Regions from separate parts of the Paracoccus sp. 22332 genome, predicted to be linked through region 3. Evidence: riboswitches for the same ligand, from Rfam matches in the RefSeq annotation. Region 3 holds a riboswitch; each other region holds the start of a gene.
The links. A riboswitch is a leader RNA that binds a small molecule or an ion and turns the genes downstream of it on or off. The one in region 3 is predicted to bind cobalamin.

Region 1 (7,942 bases), on a different contig from region 3:
TGGTGATCAGGATCAGCCGGCGCCCCGTCAGCGCATCAAGCGCCTGCGGAACGCCCGGCAGCAAATCGACCGGATGGGCCAGCATCTCCTGCCCCAGTTCCAGGATCCGGCCGATGGCGCGGCCGTCGATACGCCCGTCGGTCAGTTCGATGGCGGTCTGGACCATCGACAGCATGAAGCCCTTGATGCCGAAACCATAGCGGGCCAGGTTCGCGCGTTCCACGTCCAGCAACCGGCTGGCGATGTCGGCGCCTTCAGCATGATCGCCCAGCAGGGCGACGAATTCGCCCTCGGTCACGCGGAAAAACGTCTCGTTTTCCCACAGGGTGTCGTCGGCATCCAGTCCGATGGCCTCGATCATCGCATCCCCCGTCTTGCCGTCGCCGTCATGCAGGATCATGCTGGCGCAAGCTTGTCAAACCCCCGAAAGGATTGCCATGACCTTCACCGTTCCCGACATGACCTGCGGCCATTGCAAGGCTGCCATCGAGGCCGCCATCGCCGAGGCGGGCGGACGTGCCACGGTCGACCTGGCGCAGAAGACCGTCGCGGTGGACGGCCTGGACGCAGGCCGCGCCGCCCAGGCGATTCGCGACGCCGGATACGAGGTCAGCCCCGCCTGACCGACGCAACGCCTTGACGCCGCAGGCGAAGCCCTGCGGCACAGCGCCTGATTGAGCGGGCGGACCCTTTCTGATACCGTTGCAGGCGGATGGGCACCCAGACCGGGACAACCGGCGCCCGCCATCGCAGACAAGGCAACCGAGGAGACAGTTCATGCTCAACCGCATCGTCATTGCGGCCGCGGCCATCATGATGACCGCGCCCCTGGCCATGGCCGGCCCGATCGACAGCGCCTGCGTCCGATCCGACCGCGCACGCGGCAATGCGCCGCTCTGCGGCTGCATCCAGCAGGTCGCGAACCAGACCCTGTCGCGGTCCGATCAGCGCCGCGCCGCGTCCTTCTTCCGCGACCCGCACGAGGCGCAAGAAGTTCGGATGTCGAAATCCAACGCGGACAACGCCTTCTGGGCGCGCTACAAGCGGTTCGCATCCCAGGCCGAGGCTTACTGCCGCTAAGCCCGTGCGCATCACCGTCCTGACCGGCGCAGGTATTTCCGCCGAAAGCGGGCTTGCCACCTTCCGCGCCAGCGACGGCCTGTGGGAAAACCACCGGGTCGAGGACGTGGCCACGCCCGAGGGCTTTGCCGCCGATCCCGAACTGGTCCACCGCTTCTACAACATGCGGCGCGCGGCCGCCGCCGGGGCGCGGCCGAATGCCGCGCATCTGGCGCTGGCCGACCTGGCGCGGCGGCACGACCTGACGCTGGTCACGCAGAATGTCGACGACCTGCACGAACGCGCGGGCAGCCCGCACGTCATCCACATGCACGGCAGCCTGACCGGCGCGCTGTGCGCGGCCTGCGGGCATCGCTGGCCCGCGCCGCCGGTCATGTCCCCCGACGACCCCTGCCCCGCCTGCGCCCGCCCTTCCACGCGCCCGGATATCGTCTGGTTCGGCGAAATGCCCTATCACATGGAACGCATCTGGGACGCGCTGGAAAGCGCCGATCTGTTCGCGGCCATCGGCACCTCGGGCAATGTCTATCCGGCGGCGGGGTTTGCCCAGGCTGCTCGGCGCGGCGGTGTCGAATGCGTGGAACTGAACCTGGACAACAGCGCCAACGCCCGCGATTTCCATCGGCGGATCACCGGGCCTGCCAGCCGCACGGTGCCCGACTGGGTGGCCTCGCTGGGCTGATTGCGCTTGCCTGCGCGCCAGTCCCTGGGCTATGGCGGCGATGCCTCGGTTCCGGGTTCCAAGCCCGGTTAAAAGGGAACGCGGTGAAATTCCGCGACTGCCCCCGCAACTGTCAGCGGAGAGCCGGGCCGGACAACGCCACTGGTCCCCCAGGACCGGGAAGGCCCGGCCAAGCCGTGACCCGCAAGTCAGGAGACCTGCCGAACGCGATCACCCTGACGGCGTGCGAGGGGCGCGCCGGAAACGGAAACTTCCGTCGTGGTGGTGTCGCTGTCCGACGGGCCAAATCCTTTCGGACGAACCGCATCGCGCCCCGGCCCGAATGCCGGATAGCTGGAAGGATGTCATTCGTGACCGCAAGACCCATTTTCCCGGCCCTGCCCATTACCCTGCTTGCCGCCCTGGCCCTGACCACGGCGCTGCCCGCCGCCGCGCAGGACGCGGCCCCCGGCGCCATCGTCCTGGACGACATCACCCTGACCGCCAACCGCGAGGCCACCGATCTGGCCCGGTCGGGCAGTTCCGTTTCCGTGCTGGGCGCCGATGACCTGGCAGATCGCGCGGGCCAGCCCCTGGCCCGCAGCCTGTCGCGCCTGCCGGGCGTGACGCTGCGCCAGTCGGGACCGCTGGGCACCACGGGATCGCTGATCCTTCGCGGCGCCCCGGCGCAATACCTGCCCGTCGTGATCGACGGCATCGAGGTGTCGGATCCGGCCGCGGGCCAGCCTTCTTATGACATCGGCGGAATGATCGGCCAGTCCGTGAACCGGGCCGAACTGCTGCGCGGCGCGCAATCGGCGCTGTACGGCTCGCGCGCGGTGGCGGGGGTGCTGTCGCTGCAATCCCTGCGCCCGACCGAAGACGGGTTGCACCACCATTTCGGGATCGAGGCGGGCAGCTTCGACACCCTGACCGCCAGCTATGGCGCAACCCTGCGCCGCGCCGATGCCGACCTGGCCTTCCAGGTCAGCCATATCCGCAGCGACGGCTTTTCCGCGCGCGACGAACGGGACGGCAATTTCGAGGATGACGGATACGAGGCGACGCGCCTGTCCTTCTATTCCGCCTATGCGCTGGAAAGCGGCGCCACCATCGGCTTCAATGGCTTCTGGGAAGACAGCACCGGCGATTTCGACGATTTCGGCGGCGACGTGACGGGGACGCCGGGCGACGACTACAACGACCGCGAAAGCTATGGCCTGCGCGGCTTCGCGCAATTCCAGACCGGCGCCGTCGATCACGAGATCGCCCTGACGCGTTACCGCATCGACCGGCAAAGCTGGTCTAACGGCACCGTCACGCCCTTTGTGGGCACGCGCACGAAACTGTCTTGGCAGGGTGCAACCGACCTGGGTGGAGGCGTGCGCGCCGTGTTCGGCGCCGATACGGAAAAAGAGGAAGCCCAAGGCAATGGCGAGGCCCGCCTGAACGGCGTCTTCGTGGAAACGACCACGGCGCTTGGCGACCGGATCGACGTGACGACATCGGTTCGGCGCGACGATCATTCGCGCTTCGGCGGCTTCACCTCGGGCCGGGTGACAGCGATCTGGCGCGCGGCCGACGACCTGCTGTTCCGCGCCGCCCTGGGCAACGGCTTCCGGGCGCCCTCGCTTTACGAACTGTTCGGCCCCTATGGCAACGCCTCGCTGGAACGCGAGGAAAGCCGCACCCATGAGGTGGGCGTGGAAAAACAATGGGGCGACAGCCATCTGCGTGCGACCGCCTTCTGGCTGCGGGCGAACAACCTGATCGGCTGGGACGATCGCGGCACCACCGACTGGTCGGACGACGGCTATAACCAGGTGCCGGGCACTGCCCGCCGCCGGGGGGTGGAAATCGACGGGCGCTACGCCTTCGGCGGGGGTCATGCGCTGACCGCCAGCTATACCTTCATCGACAATCAGGTCGATTCGGAATGGGCCAAGGTGCCCGAACGCACCCTAAACCTGGGGGCCGAGACGGTCCTTGCCACCGGCACCACAGCGGGCATCCAGATCCAGCATGTCGCGGGCCGTCCGAACGACATGGACGACTTCACCACCGTGGACCTGCTGGTCAGCCACCCCGTCCGCGACAATGCCACCGCCTATCTGCGGCTGGAGAACGCCCTTGACGAGGATTACCAGTGGGTCGACGGCTATGGCACAGCGGGCAGGGCGATCTATGCGGGGCTGCGTGCGTCGTTCTAGGGCGATCCTTGCGGCGGCGGCGCTGATCGCCACCGCCCTGCCCGCCGCCTCCAAGACAACGGGGGCGGCGCCGCAGCGCGTGGTGTCGATGAACCTGTGCAGCGACCAGCTGGCGATGCTGCTGGCGGCACCGGGCCAGCTGATCTCGGTCAGCGACCTGGCGTCCGATCCGCGCATGTCGCCGATGGCGGACCGGGCGGCGGATTATGCGAAGAACACCGGCCGGGCCGAGGAGATCTATCTGATGCGGCCCGATCTGGTGATCGCCGGCACCTATAGCGGGACCGCGACGGTGGCGATGCTGCGCCGCCTGGGCATCCGGGTCGAGACCCTGCCCCCCGCCGAAAGCCTGGACGCGATCCGTGCGGAAATCCTCCGCATGGGCGATCTGCTGGGCCGCCCCCAGGCCGCGCGCGATCTTCTGGACCGCTTCGACGCCGACCTGGCCCAGGCGCGCAGCCCCGACCGCCGGGGCCGCGCGGCGCTGTATTACGCGAACGGCTTCACCTCGGGGCGCGCGACGCTGGCCGGGACGATCCTGGATGCGGCGGGCTATGACAATGTGGCGGGCGATTACGGCATCGCGACCACCACCCCCCTGCCGATGGAACTGCTGGTGATGACCCGCCCCGACCGGCTGATCACCGGCGCGAAATGGCCCGGCCAGTCGCGGGGCGAAGCGATCCTGGACCACCCCGCCCTGTCCGCCATCGCCCCGGCCGAGGGGCAGGTGACCGACCGCGATTGGGTCTGCGGCACGCCCTTCATCGTCCAGGCCATCGGGTCGCTGCGATGAGGGGGCTGTTCGTCGTCCTGTCCGGCCTGGTGGCCGCGCTGTTCCTGGCCTCGCTGCTGACCGGGCCTGCGGGATTGCCGGTGACGGATTCACTGCGCGCCCTGGTGCTGGGCGGCGACGGCCCGCTGCCCATCGTGATGCGCGAAATCCGCCTGCCCCGCGCGATCCTGGGGGTCGCAGTGGGCGCCGGGCTGGGCCTGACCGGCGCCGCCCTGCAAGGCTATCTGCGCAACCCGCTGGCCGAACCCGCGCTGATCGGCGTCTCGGGCATGGCCGCGCTTGGGGCGGTGCTGGCGATCCAGACCGGGCTGTCGATGGCGGCGGTCCTGGCCCTGCCCCTGGCCGCGCTTGCGGGGGCGGCGGTCGGCGTCAGCCTGCTGGTGGCGCTGGCTGGGCCGCGCGGAGGCTCGGTCACGCTGATCCTGGCGGGGGTCGCCATTTCGGCACTCGCGGGCGCAGGCACGGCCCTGGTGCTGAACCTGTCGCCCAACCCCTATGCCGCGAACGAGATCGTCTTCTGGCTGATGGGATCGCTGGCCGACAGGTCCATGCTGCATGTCTGGCTGGCCCTGCCGCCGATGGTCCTTGGCGCCGCGCTGATCCTGTCCACCCGCCGCGCCCTGGACGCGCTGACCTTGGGCGAGGCCGCGGCCCAGGCGATGGGCGTGTCCGCCGCCGCGCTGCGCTGGCGGCTGGTCGCGGGCACGGCGCTGATCGTCGGCCCGGCCACGGCCGTGGCGGGGGCCATCGGCTTCGTGGGCCTTGTCGTCCCGCATATCCTGCGCCCCTGGGTCGGCGCGCGGCCGTCCGCCCTGCTGCCCGCCTCGGCTCTTGGCGGCGCGGCTCTGTTGCTGGGGGCCGACATCGCCGTGCGGCTGATCGTTCCCGACCGCGACCTGAAGCTGGGGGTGCTGACCGCCATCGTCGGCGCGCCGCTGTTCCTGCACCTGATCTGGAAAACCCGCAGCGGGGGGCGCGTCTGATGGTCCTGCGTCTGTCCGGCCTGTCCGTCACCCGCCGCAACCGCCCGGTGCTGCACGGCGTCTCTCTGGTCTTGGAGCGGGCCGAGTTCGTCGGCCTGATCGGTCCCAACGGCGCCGGGAAATCCACCCTGATGGAGGCCGCGCTTGGCCTGATCCCCTTTTCCGGCGCCTCCAGCCTGGCCGCCATGACGCCCGGCGCGCGCGCCCGCCACGCCGCCTATCTGCCGCAATCGCGAGAGATCGCCTGGCCGCTCAGCGTTGAGGATCTGGTGGCCCTGGGCCGCATCCCCTGGCCAGGCGGCGGCCGCAGCGGCATCGACCGCATCGCCACCGACGCGGCCATCGCCCGCATGGGCTTGCAGGCGTTCCGCAAGCGCACCGCCCTGCGCCTGTCGGGGGGCGAACAGAACCGCGCCCTGATCGCCCGCGCCCTGGCGCAGGACACGCCCCTGCTGATCGCCGACGAACCCGTCGCGGGGCTGGATCCGGCGCAGCAACTGGCCTGCCTGCGGCTGTTCCGCGATCTGGCGGCGGAAGGGCGGACGGTCCTGGCCTCGATCCACGACCTGGGGCTGGCGGCGCGGTTCTGCACGCGGCTGGTGCTGGTCTCGGACGGGCGGGTGCTGGCGGACGGTTCGGCCGATGCGGTGCTGCGCGACGACCTGCTGCGCCGCGCCTTCGGCATCACCGTGCGCCGGGTCGACACGCCGGACGGCCCCGCCATCCTGCCGGTCTAGCCGATGGCCGACAGAACCTCGTCCGTCAGCGCGGCGATTTCGTCCCGCGCGGGGCCGCTGCGGACGCGTTCCAGCGCGCCAACGCCCTGGCCCAGGGTTTCGGCATAAAGCACCCGGTTCGACACCTGCGTCCCGGCCACTTCCGCCCCCAGTTCTGAGGCCTTCTGCGCGACCTCGGCCGAGAGGCGGGTGTTGGGGCGCACGCGGTTCATCACCACCAGCACCGGGGCCTTTTCGCGTCGCGCCAGATCCAGCACGCCCTCGGTCGCCCACAGGTCGACATGGCTGGTCGCCACCGGCACCAGCACCAGATCGGCCACCCGCAAAGCCGGGCGCAGGTCGCTGTCGATCTTGGGCGGCGTGTCGATGATGACGAAATCGAACCGCTTTTTCAGCTTCTCGGATTCGTAGCTGGCCCCCCAGGCCGACGAGGTCGAGAAATCCATCGCCTCGTCCTCGCCCTGGGCCTGCATCCGTTCGATGAACCAGCGGCCCAGGCTGCCCTGCGGATCGGTGTCGATCAGGGCCACCGAATGGCCGCGTTCATGCAGGCTGACGGCCAGATTGACAGCAAGGGTCGTCTTGCCCGACCCGCCCTTCTGCTGCGCGACCGTGATGATCCTGCCTGCCATCGCCTGCTGTCCCCCGCCTGACGTATCGGAAGGTTAGCCGTCGCCCGGTGCGATTGCACGGCCTTTTTGCAGATGCAGCATCAGTCGTCGAAAACCGCCTGGACCTCGTACATCACCGGCTCGAAGCTTTTGCACATGCCGTGGATTTCCCGGTTGCGGCGGCGCATCTCCTCGCTGCGCAGCATGGCCTGGTAATCCTTGCGGTCGCGCCATTGCGAATAGGTGGCGATGCGAGTCTGCGCGTCGTTCAGGTGGATCGCCCCCGACACGAATCCCGGCTGGCGGCGGATCACCTGGTCCCAGGCATCGGTCAGCAGATCCAGCACGTCATGGGCGCTGCCGGGCGTCACCTCGAAGGTGGTGATGACGGTCTGTCCGTCGAAATCGCGGCTGATGTCGGGCATGGCTGGCGTCTCCCTTGGCTTGCAAGGTCCAGCCTAACGCCGAATCGCGGCCTGCGCCAAGCGCGGCCATTGCCGCCCGCGCCCGGATGTGCATGGTCGGCACAAAGCAAGGAGAAGCGGATGATCCCGGTATTCGACGGCCACAACGATTTCCTGCAACGCGTGGTGGCATCCGGCCCCCAGGTCTGGACCCAGGGCGACGGCACCGGCCATCTCGACCTGCCCCGCGCCCGCGCGGGCGGGCTGGTGGGCGGCTTCTTCGCGATCTGGATCCCGGCGCCCCACGGCCCCAACGACGCCGCCGCCGTCGCGCTGATGGAAAACCCACCCTTCGCGATGCCCCTGCCCGATCAGATCCCCTATGCCGAGGCCCTGCCCCACGCCTTCGCCCAGGCCAGCGCGCTGAAGGCCCTGGAGCGGACCGGAACGCTGGACATCG
Region 2 (7,942 bases), on a different contig from region 3:
TCCAGGATCGCCCGGATGCGGTCCTTGCCGGATTCCAGGGCCGTGTTGATGCGGTCCAGCAGTTCGGGCTTGTCCGGCGCGACGCCGACCGACTGGCTGTATTGCAGCGGGATGATGACGCCATCCTCGCGCTCGATCTCGTTGGTGATCAGGGTCAGCTTCAGCGGCTCGCGGGAATCGCGGACATAGCGGGCCACGTCGGGGGCGAAGGCGATGCCCAGATCGGCATTGCCCGCCGCGACCTCGGACACGACGCGGTCGGCCGGAACCTGGGTGTATTTGTTGCGCCGATCCTCGAAATCCGTCAGCGAGGCCTGATAGATCAGGTTGTATTCATAGCGGCCGGTATATTTCAGGATCGTCTCGGCCGGGCTGTGATAACGATAGGAAAAGGTGTCGAACCCTTCCCGGTCCACGTCCTGCCACCTGTCGCCGTCGAAATTCCGGTCCTGGCGGCTGATGAAGGCATAGGCCGAACGGTAATAGGGTTCGCTGGTCAGCAGCCGCCTGTCACCCTGGTCCACGCCGATCAGCACGTCGCACAGACCGTCCTCGATCCCGTCGCGGACCAGATAGATCGCGTCCTTGCGGATCTGCACCAGATCCAGGGTCATCCCCGCCTCGTCGGCCAGAACCTCGGCGATCCGGTTCTCGAAGCCGGTGCGGTCCTCGGTCGAATAGGGCGCGTCCATGGTCGAGGCGCAGACCCGCAGCGTGTCGGCGTCCTGGGCTGCGGCGGTGCCAAGGCCGCACAGCAGGGCAGCCGTCCCGCAGCCGAGGCGCGAAATCGTCGCGTTCATCGTCAAGTCTCCCAAATGTCGGTCGGATGATGCGGCGGGCCGGTCGCGGCCCGCCGCGGCGGGGATCAGGCGTCGTCGCCGGGGATCCATTCGCCGATATTCACGTCGTCGGTATGGACGCTGTTGCCGTCCAGCGAAAAGACCATCACGCCGCCGCCCATCTGGGTGAATTCCTTCAGCCTGCGGAAGGCGCCGACCGAACCCAGACCGGCGGTCGGGTCGTTCAGGTCGAAGACCAGGCCCACGCCGGGCCAGCCGCCCACGCCGTAATAGATGGCGACATATTGGCGCCCGTCATGCTGATAGGTCATCGGATGGCCGACCACGCCCGAAGGCAGCTTGTGCTTCCACAGCAGGTCGCCCGTGTCGCTGTCGCGCGCCTTGAGGTAACCGTCCAGCGTGCCATAGAAGGTCAGCCCGCCCGCCGTGGACATGGTGCCGCCCCAGACCGCGAAACGCTCCATCTTCTCCCAGGCCATTTCGCCGGTGATGGCGTTGTAGGCCTTGATCTGGCCCAGCCCCAGGCCGTTCTGGCGATCGCCCTTCGGTCCCGGATACATGTCCAGCGTGGCGCCGACGAAGAACTGGCCCGCGCGATAGGGCAGCATGAACGGTTCCCAGTCCATGCAGATATGGTTGATGCCCAGCATGAACAGCTTGCGTTCCGGGTCATAGCTGTCATGGCCCTGGTTGTGATAGCCCATGGCCGAGGGGCAGATGTCGCGCGCCTTGTGGTCCATGCGGGTGCCGAATTCGGGGTCGCGGACCGGCAGGCCGGTATCCAGCTGAACCTCTTTCACCCAGTTGACCGTATCGTCCATCTTGTCGGCCGAGATCAGGTCGCCATTGGTGCGATCCAGCGTATAGACGATGCCGTTGCGGTCGGGATGGGTCAGCAGCTTGCGCATCTGACCGTCCTTGTCTTCCTGTTCGGACAGCATCATCACGTTGACGCCGGCATAGTCCCATTCGTCATGCGGGGTCTTCTGATAGGCAAACTTGGCTTCGCCGGTCTCGGCCTCGCGGCCCCAGATGGCCATGGTCCACTTGTTGTCGCCCGGCCGCATCGTCTCGTTCCAGGGCGCGGGGTTGCCCGAGCCGTAGTAGAACAGATCCTCGTCGGGGTCATAGGCATACCAGCCCCAGTTGGTGCCGCCGCCGATCTTCCAGGCGTCGCCCTCCCAGGTCTCCAGACCCAGGTTGAACTGGCCGTAATGCGGGTTCGGTTCGTTGAAGTCGGAGGCCAGCTTCAGCTCCTCGTCCGGGCCGGTGGCGAAGGCGCGCCAGCGCTGTTCGCCGGTCTTCACGTCATAGGCGGTGACATAGCCGCGCACGCCCAGTTCCGCCCCCGAACTGCCCACCAGCACCATGTCCTTGATGACATAGGGCGCGATGGTCAGGGTCGAGCCGACCTTGATGTCGGAATTCTCCATGATCCAGACATTCTCGCCGGTATCGGCGTCCATCGCGACGATATGGCCGTCAAGCTGGGTGCGGAACACCAGTGGCCCGCGCGTGTCGTCGCCCGGCCAATAGGCAAGACCCCGGTTCACCACGTCGCAACAGGCGACGGTCCGGGCGGTCGGGTTCTGGCGCGGCTTGTTCTGCCACAGGATCGTGCCGGGATCGTTCAGATCCAGCGCGAAGGTGGTGTTCGGAAAGGGCGAATGGATGAACATCTTGTCGCCCACCACCAGGGGCGTGCCCTCGTGCCCGTGCAGCACCCCTGTCGAGAAGGACCAGGCCGGGCGCAGCCGGGCCACGGTTTCCTTGTTGATCTCGGTCATCTCGGAATAGTTCTGCGCGTTGTAGTCGCGCCCGGTCATGACCCAGTTCGCCGGATCCTGGGCCAGTTCCACCAATGTGTCGTTGGCGGCGGCGGGCGCCGCCAGCCCGCAGGCCAGCACGCTTGCCACGGCCAGCGGCGAGACATGCGTCATCGTCTTGCGAATTGTGCGTTTCATGTGATCCTCTCCCTATCGCGCGGCGGATCCGGTGTCGGAGCCCTCCCCTCCGGTCCCGCGCGCCTGCTGCCAGCCTTCGGCCTTTCGGCGTTCGGTCTGCCGCAAGGACGATCAGAACACCCCGCCGCGGGCGTGTCTGCGGGGAACGGTCCCCGATCTTCGCGGGGAATTTTCCCCGTTGAAGCGGGGGGAAAGTCATGGCGCGTCTCGATCGGCCATACCATTGTCCGAAGCCCGCGCAGATTGTCTCATCCCTTGGGCTGACCTAGCCTTGAAGGGCGCATCGGGCGCGGGGGCGAATCGCCCCGGACTGGGAAGGGACCGGATGCAGGTCACTGCGACACGATACCGCACCGCCGCCATGACCGCCCTGATGGCCCTGGCCCTGTCCGCCTGCCGCGAGGAAGAGCCGACACTGCCCGCCGCATCGGAACAGGTCCACCGGATGCCGGCCGAGGGGCAGGCCTGGCTGGATGCGACCGGCGACGAAGCCCCCTCGGCCTTTCTGGCCCGCGTGACCGGGCACCCCGCCTACGGGATCGCGCCGTCCCTGGACCGCGCGACGGCAGCCTATGGCGATAGCCCGCGCATGATCGCCAATCGCGCGGCCCAGCTGTGGGACGAGATCCGGCGGAAGGACGATCCGCCCATCGCCGTCGCGGCGCTGCTGGACCAGCTTGCCGCTGGCGGCGGCCCGGATCGGCCCAGCATCGGCCCGGTGATCCAGCATTATCGCGTCCTGCGCGCCCAGGGCGCCGACCACGCCGCCGCCATGCGGGCCGCCACCGCCGAAGGCCGGGTGCCGTGATGCGCTTTGAGGCCCGGATCCTGCCAGATGCCGCCGTCCCGCCCCGGATCCGGCCCTGGTCGCTGCACCGCATCGTCACCATCGTGCCCGTGGCGGTTGGGGTCATGCTCTGCGCCACGGTCGCCGCGATCATCGTCCTGAACGCCCGCATCGCCATAGACGAGGAAACCTCGTCGGCCTTCCGCACCGCCCAGGCCACGGTCGCGGTGCGGATGCCGCCGCGCTTCGCGGGTCAGGACACGATGGGCCAGGCGATGCAGCTGGCCGCCGAGATCGACGCCCTGCGCCATCTTTCCGCCTTTGTGACGGACAACCACGGCCATCCCGTGACGCCCCATGCGGAGGGCGCGGCGTTGACAGAGGACCAGGCGCCGGGCTGGTTCAGCGATCTGATGCGCCCCGAACTGCGGTCGGACCGCGTTCCGATCTCGCATTATCCCAACGTCCTGGGCTGGCTGGTCATCCAGACCGATCCCGCCGACGAAATCGCCGAGGTCTGGGAGGATTTCCGCATCATCATGCCGCTGCTGGCGCTGACCTGCGCGGCGCTGGTCGGCATGTCGATGGGTTTCAGCCGCCTGATCCTGCGCCGCCTGCGCGCGATCCAAGAGGCGCTGGGCGCGATGCGGCAGGGCGATCTGGACCGCCGCGCGCCGCCTGACCGGCTGGCGGAATTCGCGGCGCTGGCCAATGGCGTGAACGCGCTGGCCGACCACCTGACGTCGCAGCGGGCGGAAAACCGGCAACTGCAAGCCCGGCTGCTGACCCTGTCCGAGACCGAGCGCGCGAAGATCGCCTCGGATCTGCATGACGACATGGGTCCGCAGCTTTTCGCGCTGAACGCGGCGCTGTCCCAGGCCCGCGCCGCCGCGCGCGAGGTTTCGGGCCCCGGATCGGCGCAGCTTGACGATGCGCTGCGGGCGATCCTGGTCCATGCGGGCGCGGTCCGCGACACCGCCCGCACCGCGATCAACGATCTGCGCCCGATGCTGATGGGCCACGGATCGCTGCCTGAACTTCTGGGCGAACTGGTGGCCGAATTCGCCGAGATCGCGCCGGATGTGGCCATCGACCTGGATTGCGACGGACGGATCGCGGCCAGCGAGCCTGCGGAAACGGCGATCTATCGCTTCGTCCGCGAAAGCCTGCTGAACGCCGTCCGGCATGGCAAGGCCCGCCGGATCCGCATCGAGATGCGCCGGACCCAGGACCAGATCGTCACCCAGCTGCGCGATGACGGGCGCGGTCCTTCGGGGCGCGGCTCGGCCGGGGGACACGGGCTGGCCGGCATCCGCGACCGCGCGCGCGCCCTGGGCGCCGCCTTCGACCCGCCCCGCCGCGTGGGCGCCGAAACCGTCACCGAACTGAGGATGCCGCACCGATGATCGAAGCCCCGCCCCGGAAACAATCCGCCAACGGCCTGAAGCGCATCGTCATCATCGACGATCACCCCGTCGTGGTCGAAGGCTGGGGTCGCATCATCCGCCAGCGCATCCCCTGCGAGATCGTCGGCGCGGCCACCGCGCTGGAAGGCTGGCGCGCCTGGCGGGCGGCGCGGCCCGACCTGATGGTCGTCGACCTGACGCTTGGCGATCACCGGATCGCGGGGATCAAGCTGATCGACCGGCTGCGGATGCTGGACCGGGATCTGCCGATCCTGGTCTTCACCATGCATCGCAGCCCGATCCTGGCCCGCCGCGCGCTTCATGCGGGGGCCAATGGCGTCATCAACAAGGATTCGCCCTCGGACGAGATCCTGACCGCCCTGACCGAGGTGCTGGCCGGCGGCAATTATGTCGAGGGCCGGCTTGCGACGCAGATCGCGCTGATGAACCTGCCCGGCCGGCGCGGCAATGCCGCCAACCTGACCGCGCGCGAGGAAGAGATCCTGGGCCTGATCGCCGAGGGCCTGTCCTATCGCGAGATCGCCGACCGGGCCTGCATCAGCTACAAGACCGTGTCCAATGTCAGCCTGGTGCTGCGCGACAAGCTGGGCGCCTCCAGCCTGGGCGAGTTGGTGGTCAAGGGGATCCGCTATTTCGACGGCGGCTGAAAGGCATCTTTGTCACCGGGTTTGGTGCCCTTCGCGGGAATCGGGACCGACCGTCCCTTTCGACCGATAGGCGATCTTGTCAGAAAACCCGCTTCGGGCTAAGGACGGTGCGTCGGTTTCCACCCGGAATTAATAGGGAATCCGGATCCGCCCCTGGGCGACAACCGGAACTGCCCCCGCAACTGTAAGCGGTAGCCTGCCCGATCATGCCACTGGACCTCGGTCCGGGAAGGCCGGGCAAGGCGATCATCCGCCAGTCAGGAGACCTGCCGACGCAGTCTGTTCAACCCGAGCGGGTCGGCTCGGCGTGACATCGTGTTGCGGGTCGTGGTCCCCGCGCCTGTGTCCATGCCTTCCGTCCCGCCGAATGCATCGGAAGGAAGCATGATGTTGAAGCTAGCCACGGCAATCGCCGTCGCCGTTGCCCTTGCGCCCATGGCGCGGGCGGGCACCGAATACCCGTTGACCCTGACCAGTTGCGGCCATCGGGTCACCATCGACAAGGCCCCCGAACGGGTGGTCAGCGTCGGCCAGAGCACGACCGAGATCCTGTATCTGCTGGGCCTTGCCGACAAGGTGGCGGGCACCGCGCTGTGGATCAACCCGGTCCTGCCCGAATTCGCCGAAACGGATGCCAAGGTCGAACGGCTGGCTGACAACGCCCCCAGCTTCGAAAGCGTCCTGGGCAAGAATCCCGATCTGGTCGTCACCGCCTATGAATGGATGATCGGGCCGCAAGGCGCCGTCGGCACGCGCGAGATGTTCGACGATTCGCGGATCCCCAGCTGGGTCATGCCCACGGAATGCGTCGGCAAGGACAACACGCAAAGCATGGACGGCGCGCGCACGGTGATGTTCGACCCCGACCTGGTCTATCAGGGCATCGCGGAACTGGCGCGGATCTTCGATGTCGAGGAGCGCGGCGCCCAGGTCATCGCCGACCTGAAGGCGCGCGAGGCCGCCGCCGTGGACAAGGCCAGGGCGCTGAACCTGCCCGACGATGTCACGGCGGTCTTCTGGTATTCCTCGGCCGATATCGAGATCGACCCCTATGTCGCGGGCGCCTATGGCGTTCCGGGCTGGATGCTGTCCACGCTTGGGGTCCGCAACATCGTCGATTCCGCCGAGGAATGGCCGACCGTCGGCTGGGAAACCATCGCCAGCGCGAACCCGTCCTTCATCGTCGCGGCCGAGATGAACCGCCGCCGCTTTCCCGCCGACGACATCGCCGTGAAGCGCGATTTCCTGACCAGCGACCCGGTCGCCAGGGAAATGGACGCCGTGAAGAACGACCGCATCGTGACGATCGAGGCCAATGCGATGGACCCCTCGGTCCGGTCGATCTACGCCCTGGAAGCCCTGGCCCAGGCGCTGGCCGGGTTCGGCCTGAAATGAGGGATCGCGCCGTGGTGCAGGGCTGGGGATGGCTTTGGCTTGCGCCCGTGATCCTGGCCGCGGCGCTGTTCTTCGGCACGGCGGTGGGCGAGACGCGGATCCCGCTGTCGGTGGTGCTGGACGTGCTGTCGGTCAAGGCCGGCCTGTCGCAGGCCGAGGTCGGCGCCGTCGATGCCGGCGTGATCTGGCATTACCGCCTGTCGCGCGCGGTCGTGGCGGCTTGCGGCGGCGCCAGCCTGGCGCTGTCGGGGCTGATCCTCCAGGCGCTGCTGCGCAACCCGCTGGCTGAACCCTATCTGCTGGGGATTTCCGCCGGTGCCTCGACCGGGGCCGTCGCGGTCTCGGTCGCGGGGATCGGGGCGGGGATGCTGTCGATGTCGGCCGGTGCCTTTGCCGGTGCGCTGACGGCCTTCGTGCTGGTGGCGGCGCTGGCGCGGGCGGCAGGCGGCGGCACCGGCACACGCGGGGCAGGGGTCATCATCCTTGCGGGCATTGCGGGGTCGCAGATGTTCAACGCGCTGACGGCGCTGATCATCGCCCGGTCCGCCAGCGCCGAGCAGGCGCGGGGCATCATGTTCTGGCTGCTGGGCAACCTGTCGGGCGTGCGCTGGCCCGACACATGGCTGGCGCTGCCGATGGCCGGGCTGGGGCTGGGCGTGGCCTTGTGGCACGCGCGGGCGCTGGACGCATTTACCTTCGGCGCGGACAGCGCCGCATCGCTGGGCATCGGCCTGCGCCGGACGCAGGCGGTGCTGATCGGCACGGCGGCCCTGGTCACGGCGATCATGGTTTCCATCGCCGGGGCCATCGGCTTCGTGGGCCTGGTGGTGCCGCATGCGATGCGGATCCTGGTCGGTCCCCGGCATGTCCGCCTCGTCCCCGCGACCGCCCTGGCGGGGGCGGTGTTCCTGGTCGTCTCGGA
Region 3 (7,942 bases):
TCGGGCGCGTGCAGGGTGCAGAGGACGGGGTTCGCGGCGGGCAGGCGGGCGCGGGTGATCCCCTCGCTGACCATGCGCGCGTCGCAGAGGATCGGCGCGCCCCCTTCCAGCGCCCGGCGCGCGGCGATGGCGAAGCCGGGGGCAAAGCGGATATGCGCCGCAAGATCCACCATCCCGCAGGCATGGATCATGCGGACGGCGACGATCTCCTCGTCGGGGGCAAAGCGCGACAGGTCGGCCTCGGCGCGGATGGTCGCGAAAGAGGCGCGATAGATCGCGGCGCCGTCGGTTTCATAAAGATGGGGCATGGGGGTCTTTCAGCAGAGCGGCAATGTCGGCGGGATCCAGGCTGCGGCGCTGCGGCGGATCGCCGGGACGGCCGCCGCGCAGCAGATCGAAGCGGCCGTCTCGTCCGGTCAGCACCAGGTCGGCGGGCCGGGGATGGGCGCAGCCCTTGGCGCATCCGGCGACATGCAGGACCGCGCCCGGCGGCACCAGGGGCGCAAGGTCGCGGGCAAGGCGCATCGTCTCGACGCTGGCCGAGGGGCAACGGGGCTTGCCCACGCAGACCGCCACCCGCAGGCGCGGATCGTCCGGGTGGGTGATGGCCTGGGGATGCGGGGGCGGCGACGCGGACTCGATGACCAGCGACCGCCAGGGGGTCGGCCGCGCGGGCGCGACGGCGACGGCGCGCAGCGCATCCGTGGCCATCCGCCCGAAAGGCGCGGCGACGCAGGTGCCCGGCGCGGCCGGGCCGGGCCGCAGCGGCGGGGTCGTCAGGGGCGCGGCATCGGCGGCCAGCGGCGGGTGCGCGCCGCCGCCCACCAGCAGTCCCATCCGCCGCGCGCCGGGCTGCGCCGCGAACCAGTGCGCCAGCGCGACAAGGCGGGTCACGGCCCGCGCGGCGGGGACCGCTTGGCCGCGCGCCATGCCCTCGGCGCGCAGGATCAGGCCCGATGACGACCGCTCGATCCGCAGGTCGGCCGATGCGCCGGTCAGGATCGCCGCCGGGCCGGTGTCGATCGCAAAGCCGAACTTGGCGGGCAGGGGCGGCAATTCGGCCAGGCGCGCCGCCAGTTCGGCCGCCAGGGCCATCGTGGGATCGCCCTGTGTCCAGATCGGCGACACCAGGATGTTGCGGCGCGTCTCCTGCGCGGGATCGGTGTCGATCAGATCCAGCCGCCGCAGATCCGCCTGGACGGCCTCCAGATCGGCAGGCGCGACCGCGCGCAGTTGCAGGTTCGCCCGGCTGGTCAGCGTGACCGCGCCGTCGCCGAACCGCTCTGCCAGATCGGCCAGGCCCAGCATCTGCGCGGGCGTCAGCCGCCCGGAACGGGGGCGGACGCGCAGCACCAGCCCGTCGCCGGACGGCATCGGCGTCAGCGCGCCGGGGCACCAGCCCTTGACCCGACCGCTCATCTGATCCCCGCCGCGATGCTGTTGGACCGGCTTTGCCACAGCCCGGCGTCTGCCAGGGCCGCGAATGTCGCCCGCATCGTCTCCTGGGCCTGGGGATTGCTGGCCTCCAGGAAATCCGCCACCCGAGGATCGCCCAGGGTCGCGGCGTGATAGAGATCGAACAGATGCGGCGGCACCACCCCGGCCAGATGCGCGAAGGCCGCCATGTGGTCCAGGGTGGCGGCGATTTCCGCCGCGCCGCGAAAGCCGTGCCGCATCATCGATTCCAGCCAGCGGGGATTGACGGCTCGCGCGCGGACCACGCGCGCGATCTCCTCGGGCAGGGTGCGGGCGCGGGGGGCGTCGGGGCGGGTCGCGTCCAGGTGGTAGAGGGCGGCCTGACCGCCCAGGGTGGCCAGGGCGGCGGCGAAACCGGCCTCGTGGCTGGCGTAATCCTCGGCCATCAGCAGGTCGGTTTCGGGAAGATCCTGAAGGTGGACGAAAGCGTCGGCGCCGCGCAGCCGGGCCTCAAGCATCGCGCGCGCGGGGGCGCCTTCGGCATCGTGGCCCGAGGCGGCAAGCCATGCCTCTCCGGCCGCCTGCCGGGCCTCGGGGGTGAACGGTCCCGTCGCAAGCCCCAGGCCATAGCGGGCGGGGGCGGGGGCGAAGACGCGCGGCCCGGACGGCGCCGCGACATAGGGGTTCATGTCGGCAGCCTCGTCGCGCCGGGCCAGCGCCGCCGTCGCCTGTTCGAACAGCCGGGCCAGGTCGGGGAACACGTCGCGGAACAGGCCCGAGACGCGCAGCGTCACGTCGATGCGCGGCCGGTCCAGCAGCGCCAGCGGCACGATCTGAAATCCGGTGACGCGGCCCGACTGGTCGTCCCAGACCGGCGCCGCCCCGGCCAGGTGCAGCGCCATGGCGAATTCCTCGCCCGCCGTGCGCATGGTGGCCGACCCCCACAGGTTCACCACCAGCCCGCGCGGCCAGTCGCCCTGGTCCTGCAAATGGCGGCGCAGCAGTTCCTCGGCCAGCCTGACGCCCTGCGCATGGGCGGCGGCCGAGGGCACGGCGCGGGGATCGGTGCCGAAAAGATTGCGCCCGGTCGGCAGCACGTCCCTGCGCCCGCGCCAGGGCGATCCCGACGGTCCCGGTTCGATCCGGCGGCCCGCCAGGGCGTCCAGCAGCGCGGCCTTTTCGGCGGCGGCCGAAGCCGCGTCGCCCGTGAAGCCCCGGCCATCGGGCGTGCCGCGCCCCCAGACATGCAGACCTTCGGCGAATTGCGAATCCTTCACGTCGCAGACGAAGCGGTCGATCAGCGGAATCGCCTCGGCCGGGCTGGCATGGCCGGGGATGCCCAGGTCGTCCTCGACCCCGGCCGATTGCGCCTCGGCCCGGATGGCGGCGACCAGCCGGGCCTGGCGGGGGGCGTCCATCCCATCGGCCAGCGAATATTCGTCCAGCAGCCGTTCCAGGCGCAGGAACGGCGCGGGCGTGCCCGAGGGCGCAAGCGGCGGCGGCAGGTGGCCCAGCGTCACCGCGCCCAGCCTGCGACGGGCCTGCGCCGCCTCGCCCGGATCGTTGACGATGAAGGGATAGATCACCGGCAGCGCCCCGGGCAGCGCCCCGGTCAGCGCCTGGGGCCAGCAGGCGGGCGACAGCGCGGCGGCCTTGCCGGGCAGCCATTCCAGCGTGCCATGCGCGCCGATATGGACCAGCGCGTCGGCCTGGTCCTGAAGCCACAGGTAGAAGGCGACATAGGCGTGGCGCGGAGTGCGGGTGGTGTCGTGGTATTCGCCTTCGCGGTCGGCGGGCTGGCCGCGTTCGGGTTGCAGCGCGATCAGCGCGTTGCCGCGCCGGATCGCGGCAAAGGCGAAGGCGCCGCCTTCGATGGCCGCGTCATCCTCGGGCGCGCCATGGACCGTATGCAGGGCCTGGCGCAGGGGGTCCGGCAGGCGGGACAGCGCCCGCCGGTATTCCGCCAGGGGCCAGCGGATGCGGCCGGTCGCAAGCGCCTGTTCCAGCGGCGCCGCGCCCGCGTCCTGTCCCAGATCGGCCAGCATCGCCTGGGCCGAGGCGATGGCGTCCAGGCCCACCGCATGGGCCATCCGATGCGCCTTGCCGGGATAGGTGGACAGGATCAGGGCGACGCGCCGCCGCGCGGGCGGGGTCGTGGACAGCCGGTGCCAGCCCGCCACCCGGTCCACGGCGGCCGCGACCTGGGCCGGATCGGCGCGGTGCCGGGCGCGGGCGAATTGCAGGTCGGAATCCCACGCGGCGGCATCCTTGAACGAGATCGCCCCGGCGCCGATGCGACCGTCGACCTCGGGCAGGGCGATGTGCATCGCCAGGTCGGAGGGCGATACGCCGCGATCCGATCCGGCCCAGGCGCGGCGGTCGTTGGTCGCATGGATCACCTGGAAGACCGGCGCCCCGGCGGCGTCCAGCGGCGATCCCTTGTCCGAGCGCGCCGAAAAGGCGGTGGCGTTGACGATGGCGGCCGGGGCAAGGCCGGGCAGCGTGGCGCGCAGCCAGTCCGCCGCGGCCCTGTCCTTGAGGCTGGGCAGGAACAGGCCCGCGGCGCGGAAGCCCCTTGCGTCGAAAGCCGCGATCAGCGCGCCGATTCCATCGGTATCCGCCGCCGCCAGCCAGGCGCGATAGAAGGGGATCGCCACCAGGGGGCCATCGCCGCTGGGCGGACCGTCCGACGGACCCGTGCCGGGATGCCAGAACCCGAAGGGCGGCAGCGCCTTCGGCCCCGCCACCGGCCCCGCATACAGCCCTGCGGCCAGCGCAAGCTGGGCCAGCGCCGCCTGCGCCGCGACCTCTCCGCCCGCATCGCACAGCGCGGTCAGCCGCCGCAGCGTCGACGGCGGCAGGTTCGAGGCCCGGTCCAGCGCCTCGTCCGGGCGGCCGTCCGCAGGCAGAACGGCCAGGGCGATGCCGTTCCGCCGGGCCAGCCGGGACAGCTGTTCCACCCCATAGGACCACCAGGATGCCCCGCCGATCAGCCGGACCAGGATGCCCCTGGCCTGCGACAGGGTGCGCTCGATATAGGTATCGACCGACAGCGGATGCGTCAGCCCCGCAAGGTTCGCCAGCCGCAGCGAGGGCAGCGAGGTCCGCCCCCGGTGCCATCCCGCCGCGAAGGCGCCCAGGTCGCTGTCGGAAAAGGACAGCAGCACCAGATCTGCGGGCGTCTGCCCCAGATCGCGCGGCGCGGCTGCTTCCTCCAGCCCGTGGGTTTCGCGGAACAGGACGTGCATGTCAGGAAAGCGCGGCTTCGATGGCGGCGCGGTCGATGTCGCCCTTTTCGGCGATCACCACCAGCCGTCCGCGCCGGGGCCGGTCGCCCCAGGGGCGGTCGAACTGATGGCGGACACGCGGCCCCACCGCCTGCACCAGCAGCCGCAGAGGCTTGCCCGAGACCGCGACATGGCCTTTGACGCGCAGGATGTTCCGGCGGCTGGCCAACGCCTGGATCCTGTCCGCCAGCGCGTCGGGATCGGCCTGTTCCGGCAGGTCAACGACGATGGTGTCGAAATCGTCATGGTCGTGATCCTCGGCCCCGTCATGGTGCGAGGGGCGGGCGTCCAACCCGTCCTCGGCCGCGGCACCCAGGCCCAGGACCACGCGGGCGTCGATGACGCCTTCGGCCAAAGGCAGCATGGGCAGCGGCCGGGGGGCCTCGGCCTCGATCGCCGCGCGGGCGCGGGCCAGGCCGTCCGGGCCGGCCAGGTCGGGCTTGGACAGCAGCACCAGGTCGGCGCAGGCGATCTGGTCCTCGAAGACCTCGGACAGCGGCGTCTCGTGATCGGCATCCGCGCCGTCGCCCGTATCGGCATTGCCGGGCCGGGCGGGATCGGGGGCGAAGCGGCCCGCCGCCACGGCCTCGGCGTCGGCCACCGCGATCACCCCGTCGATGGTGATGCGCGAACGCAGGTCGGGCCAGTCGAAGGTCTTCAACAGCGGCTTGGGCAGCGCCAGGCCGGATGTCTCGATGACGATGTGATCGGGGCGCGGGTCCATCGCCATCAGCCGCTGGATCGATGGGATGAATTCGTCGGCCACCGTGCAGCAGATGCAGCCGTTGGTCAGTTCGACGATATTCGCCTCGGGGCAATTGGCGTCGGCGCAGTCGCGGATCAGGTCGCCATCCACGCCCACGTCGCCGAATTCGTTGACCAGGACCGCCAGCCGCCGCCCGCCGGGATGTTGCAGCAGGTGCCGGATCAGCGTGGTCTTTCCGGCCCCCAGGAATCCGGTGACGATGGTGACGGGGGTTTTCTCAAGCGACATTCAGGCCTCCTGCGGCGGGATGCGGGCGATGGTGTTCTTGCGGATGACGGGGGGGCGGTCGCGCCAGGGCACCACGCCGTCGTCGGACGCGGCATAGGCGCGGATCATGGCGATCAGGTCGTCCAAGTCGCGGTCGGGATCCAGCGCGCCCTGGACATAGGTCCAGCGTCCCGCCCCGCGCAGCACCACGGCGCAGCCGCGCGCGCAGGCGGACAGGCATTCCTGCCGCCGATGGCCGATCCCGGCGGCGGCCAGGGCGTCGGACAGGCGACGGCCGTCGCGTTCGGCCTGGGGGTCGGCCCCCGGAAGGCGGCAGGTGGTGCAGACCACCAGTTCATATGTCTCAGCCACGGCCCCTCCGGCCAGATGCCTTGTGGCGGCGGGATGGACGGGCCAAAGGGTCGTCGGCCATGGGCCAGGACCATCCGGCACAGCGACATCACCCCGGTCGCGCGCGTTTCACGGCCCCTTCCGGGGCGGGTGCTGGCAGGTCTCCCGGCTTGCGGATGTCAGGGACTGGCCCTGGCGGCTGTCCTGCCTTCCCGGCTTGGGGGCCAGTGGCGGTGGACATCCTCTCCGGTCACGGTCGCGGGGGCGGCTGCGCTTGGGCCGGGTGGCCTGGCGCATTCCCTCTTCGCCTGCCACAGGCAGGAACCAGCACCGCCAGCCAAGCCACGAACCGTCCCCCAAGTCAAGCGAGGTCGCGGCGTTCCCGTTCGGCGTTGCGCGGCCCGGCTGGTAGAGCGCCGAACCAGGACCGAAACCGGCGGCCCCCGCCACGTCCCCGGCTGGTTGCGCGGCAACAACGGCTCGATGGCCGTCCAAGCCCAAATCCTGACGCCATTCTCCGTCCCCCCATGACAAGCATGGAGCGAATCAGAAGGGTGAACGTCGATCAATATCCTGATCGGGTTCGGGGCTTAGGCCCGCAACGCCGCCTTCAGGTCGCCGGCGATCCGCGCCATCTCCTCGGGCGGCAGTTGCGGCGGGGCGGTGAAGCCCTGGGGCCCCTCGCCCAGATAGGCCAGCGAGGTCACGTCATGGACATGGTGCATCGGCACGACATGGGCGTGGGCATGGGCGACATGGATGCCGGTATAAAGCATCGACACGCGCGGGACGCCATAGAGCCGCTTCATCGCGCGGGCCAGGCCCTGCGCGCAGGTTGTGATGCGGGTCGCGAGGTCGGGGGGCAGATCCTCGAACCAGACATGATGCGCCTTGGGAATCACAAGGGTGTGGCCCGGCCGCACCGGATACAGGTCCAGGAAGGCCAGGATATGGTCGTCCTCGTGCAGGACATGGGCAGGCAGGCCGCCCGCCGCGATCCGGCAGAACAGGCAATCTTCGCTGGCCATCAGTTCAGCCCCAGCACGTCCTGCATGTCGTATTCGCCCGGCCCCTTGTCCTGGCCCCAGATCGCCGCGCGGATGGCGCCGCGTGCGAAGATCGCCCGGTCGGTCGCCAGGTGGCGCAGCACGATCCGTTCGCCTTCGCCCGCGAAGATCACGTCATGCTCGCCCACCACGTCGCCGCCGCGGATGGCGGCGAAGCCGATGGATCCCGGCGCCCGCGCGCCGGTTATCCCTTCGCGCGCCGGCGTGCGCAGGTCGGCCAGCGTCTTGCCGCGCCCTTCGGCGGCGGCCTCTCCCAGCATCAGCGCGGTGCCCGAGGGCGCGTCGACCTTCATGCGGTGATGGGCCTCGACCACCTCGATGTCCCAGTCCTCGCCCAGGGCGGCGGCGACCTTGCGGGTCAGGCCGACCAGCAGGTTGACGCCCAGACTCATGTTGCCTGCGCGGATGATCGGCGCGTGGCGGGCGCAGGCCTTCAGGTAATCCAGATGCGCCTGTTCCAGCCCGGTTGTGCCGATCACATGCACCGCACGGGCCTGCGCGGTCAGTTCGGCGAATGCCACGGTCGCTGTGGGCGCGGTGAAATCGATCACCGCCTGCGCCTGCGCGATCACCGTCACCGCGTCGTCGCTGACCGCGACACCCAGGGGCGCGCCGCCCATGCATTCGCCCACATCTTGGCCGATCCAGGCATGGCCGGGCCGTTCCAGGGCGCCCGCCAGCCGCACCTCGGGGTTGTCCGCGATCAGCCGGATCAGCATCTGCCCCATCCGCCCGGATGCGCCGGTGACGACGATCCCCGGCAGGGCGGGCGCGTCGGTGTTCTGCAGATCGCTCATGGCGGGGCCTCCTTTCGCGGGGTTTGCCGCGTCATATCCCGTTGCGGCGCG

Region 1: another riboswitch for cobalamin. It lies ahead of ACTJI6_RS14910 (TonB-dependent receptor plug domain-containing protein); the one in region 3 lies ahead of ACTJI6_RS01465 (DUF1636 domain-containing protein).
Region 2: another riboswitch for cobalamin. It lies ahead of ACTJI6_RS12470 (ABC transporter substrate-binding protein); the one in region 3 lies ahead of ACTJI6_RS01465 (DUF1636 domain-containing protein).

What each region holds. Positions count from the first base shown of each region.
Region 1 covers NZ_JBQEOI010000015.1:62,839-70,780, reverse strand. The annotation lists gene ACTJI6_RS14930 (HAD family hydrolase) at 1-400, opposite strand, end outside; gene ACTJI6_RS14925 (heavy-metal-associated domain-containing protein) at 438-623, shown strand; gene ACTJI6_RS14920 (hypothetical protein) at 778-1,080, shown strand; gene ACTJI6_RS14915 (NAD-dependent deacylase) at 1,085-1,762, shown strand; cobalamin riboswitch at 1,792-1,981, shown strand; gene ACTJI6_RS14910 (TonB-dependent receptor plug domain-containing protein) at 2,113-3,951, shown strand; gene ACTJI6_RS14905 (ABC transporter substrate-binding protein) at 3,938-4,747, shown strand; gene ACTJI6_RS14900 (FecCD family ABC transporter permease) at 4,744-5,730, shown strand; gene ACTJI6_RS14895 (ABC transporter ATP-binding protein) at 5,727-6,467, shown strand; gene parA (ParA family partition ATPase) at 6,464-7,099, opposite strand; gene ACTJI6_RS14885 (antibiotic biosynthesis monooxygenase family protein) at 7,180-7,503, opposite strand; gene ACTJI6_RS14880 (dipeptidase) at 7,624-7,942, shown strand, end outside.
Region 2 covers NZ_JBQEOI010000010.1:8,699-16,640, reverse strand. The annotation lists gene moxJ (methanol oxidation system protein MoxJ) at 1-800, opposite strand, end outside; gene ACTJI6_RS12490 (methanol/ethanol family PQQ-dependent dehydrogenase) at 866-2,764, opposite strand; gene ACTJI6_RS12485 (protein moxZ) at 3,090-3,572, shown strand; gene ACTJI6_RS12480 (LapD/MoxY N-terminal periplasmic domain-containing protein) at 3,572-4,957, shown strand; gene ACTJI6_RS12475 (response regulator) at 4,954-5,625, shown strand; cobalamin riboswitch at 5,722-5,913, shown strand; gene ACTJI6_RS12470 (ABC transporter substrate-binding protein) at 6,010-7,020, shown strand; gene ACTJI6_RS12465 (FecCD family ABC transporter permease) at 7,017-7,942, shown strand, end outside.
Region 3 covers NZ_JBQEOI010000001.1:295,703-303,644, forward strand. The annotation lists gene ACTJI6_RS01445 (precorrin-8X methylmutase) at 1-308, opposite strand, end outside; gene ACTJI6_RS01450 (cobalamin biosynthesis protein CobG) at 292-1,419, opposite strand; gene cobN (cobaltochelatase subunit CobN) at 1,416-4,664, opposite strand; gene cobW (cobalamin biosynthesis protein CobW) at 4,666-5,697, opposite strand; gene ACTJI6_RS01465 (DUF1636 domain-containing protein) at 5,698-6,048, opposite strand; cobalamin riboswitch at 6,166-6,370, opposite strand; gene ACTJI6_RS01470 (HIT family protein) at 6,618-7,055, opposite strand; gene dapB (4-hydroxy-tetrahydrodipicolinate reductase) at 7,055-7,891, opposite strand.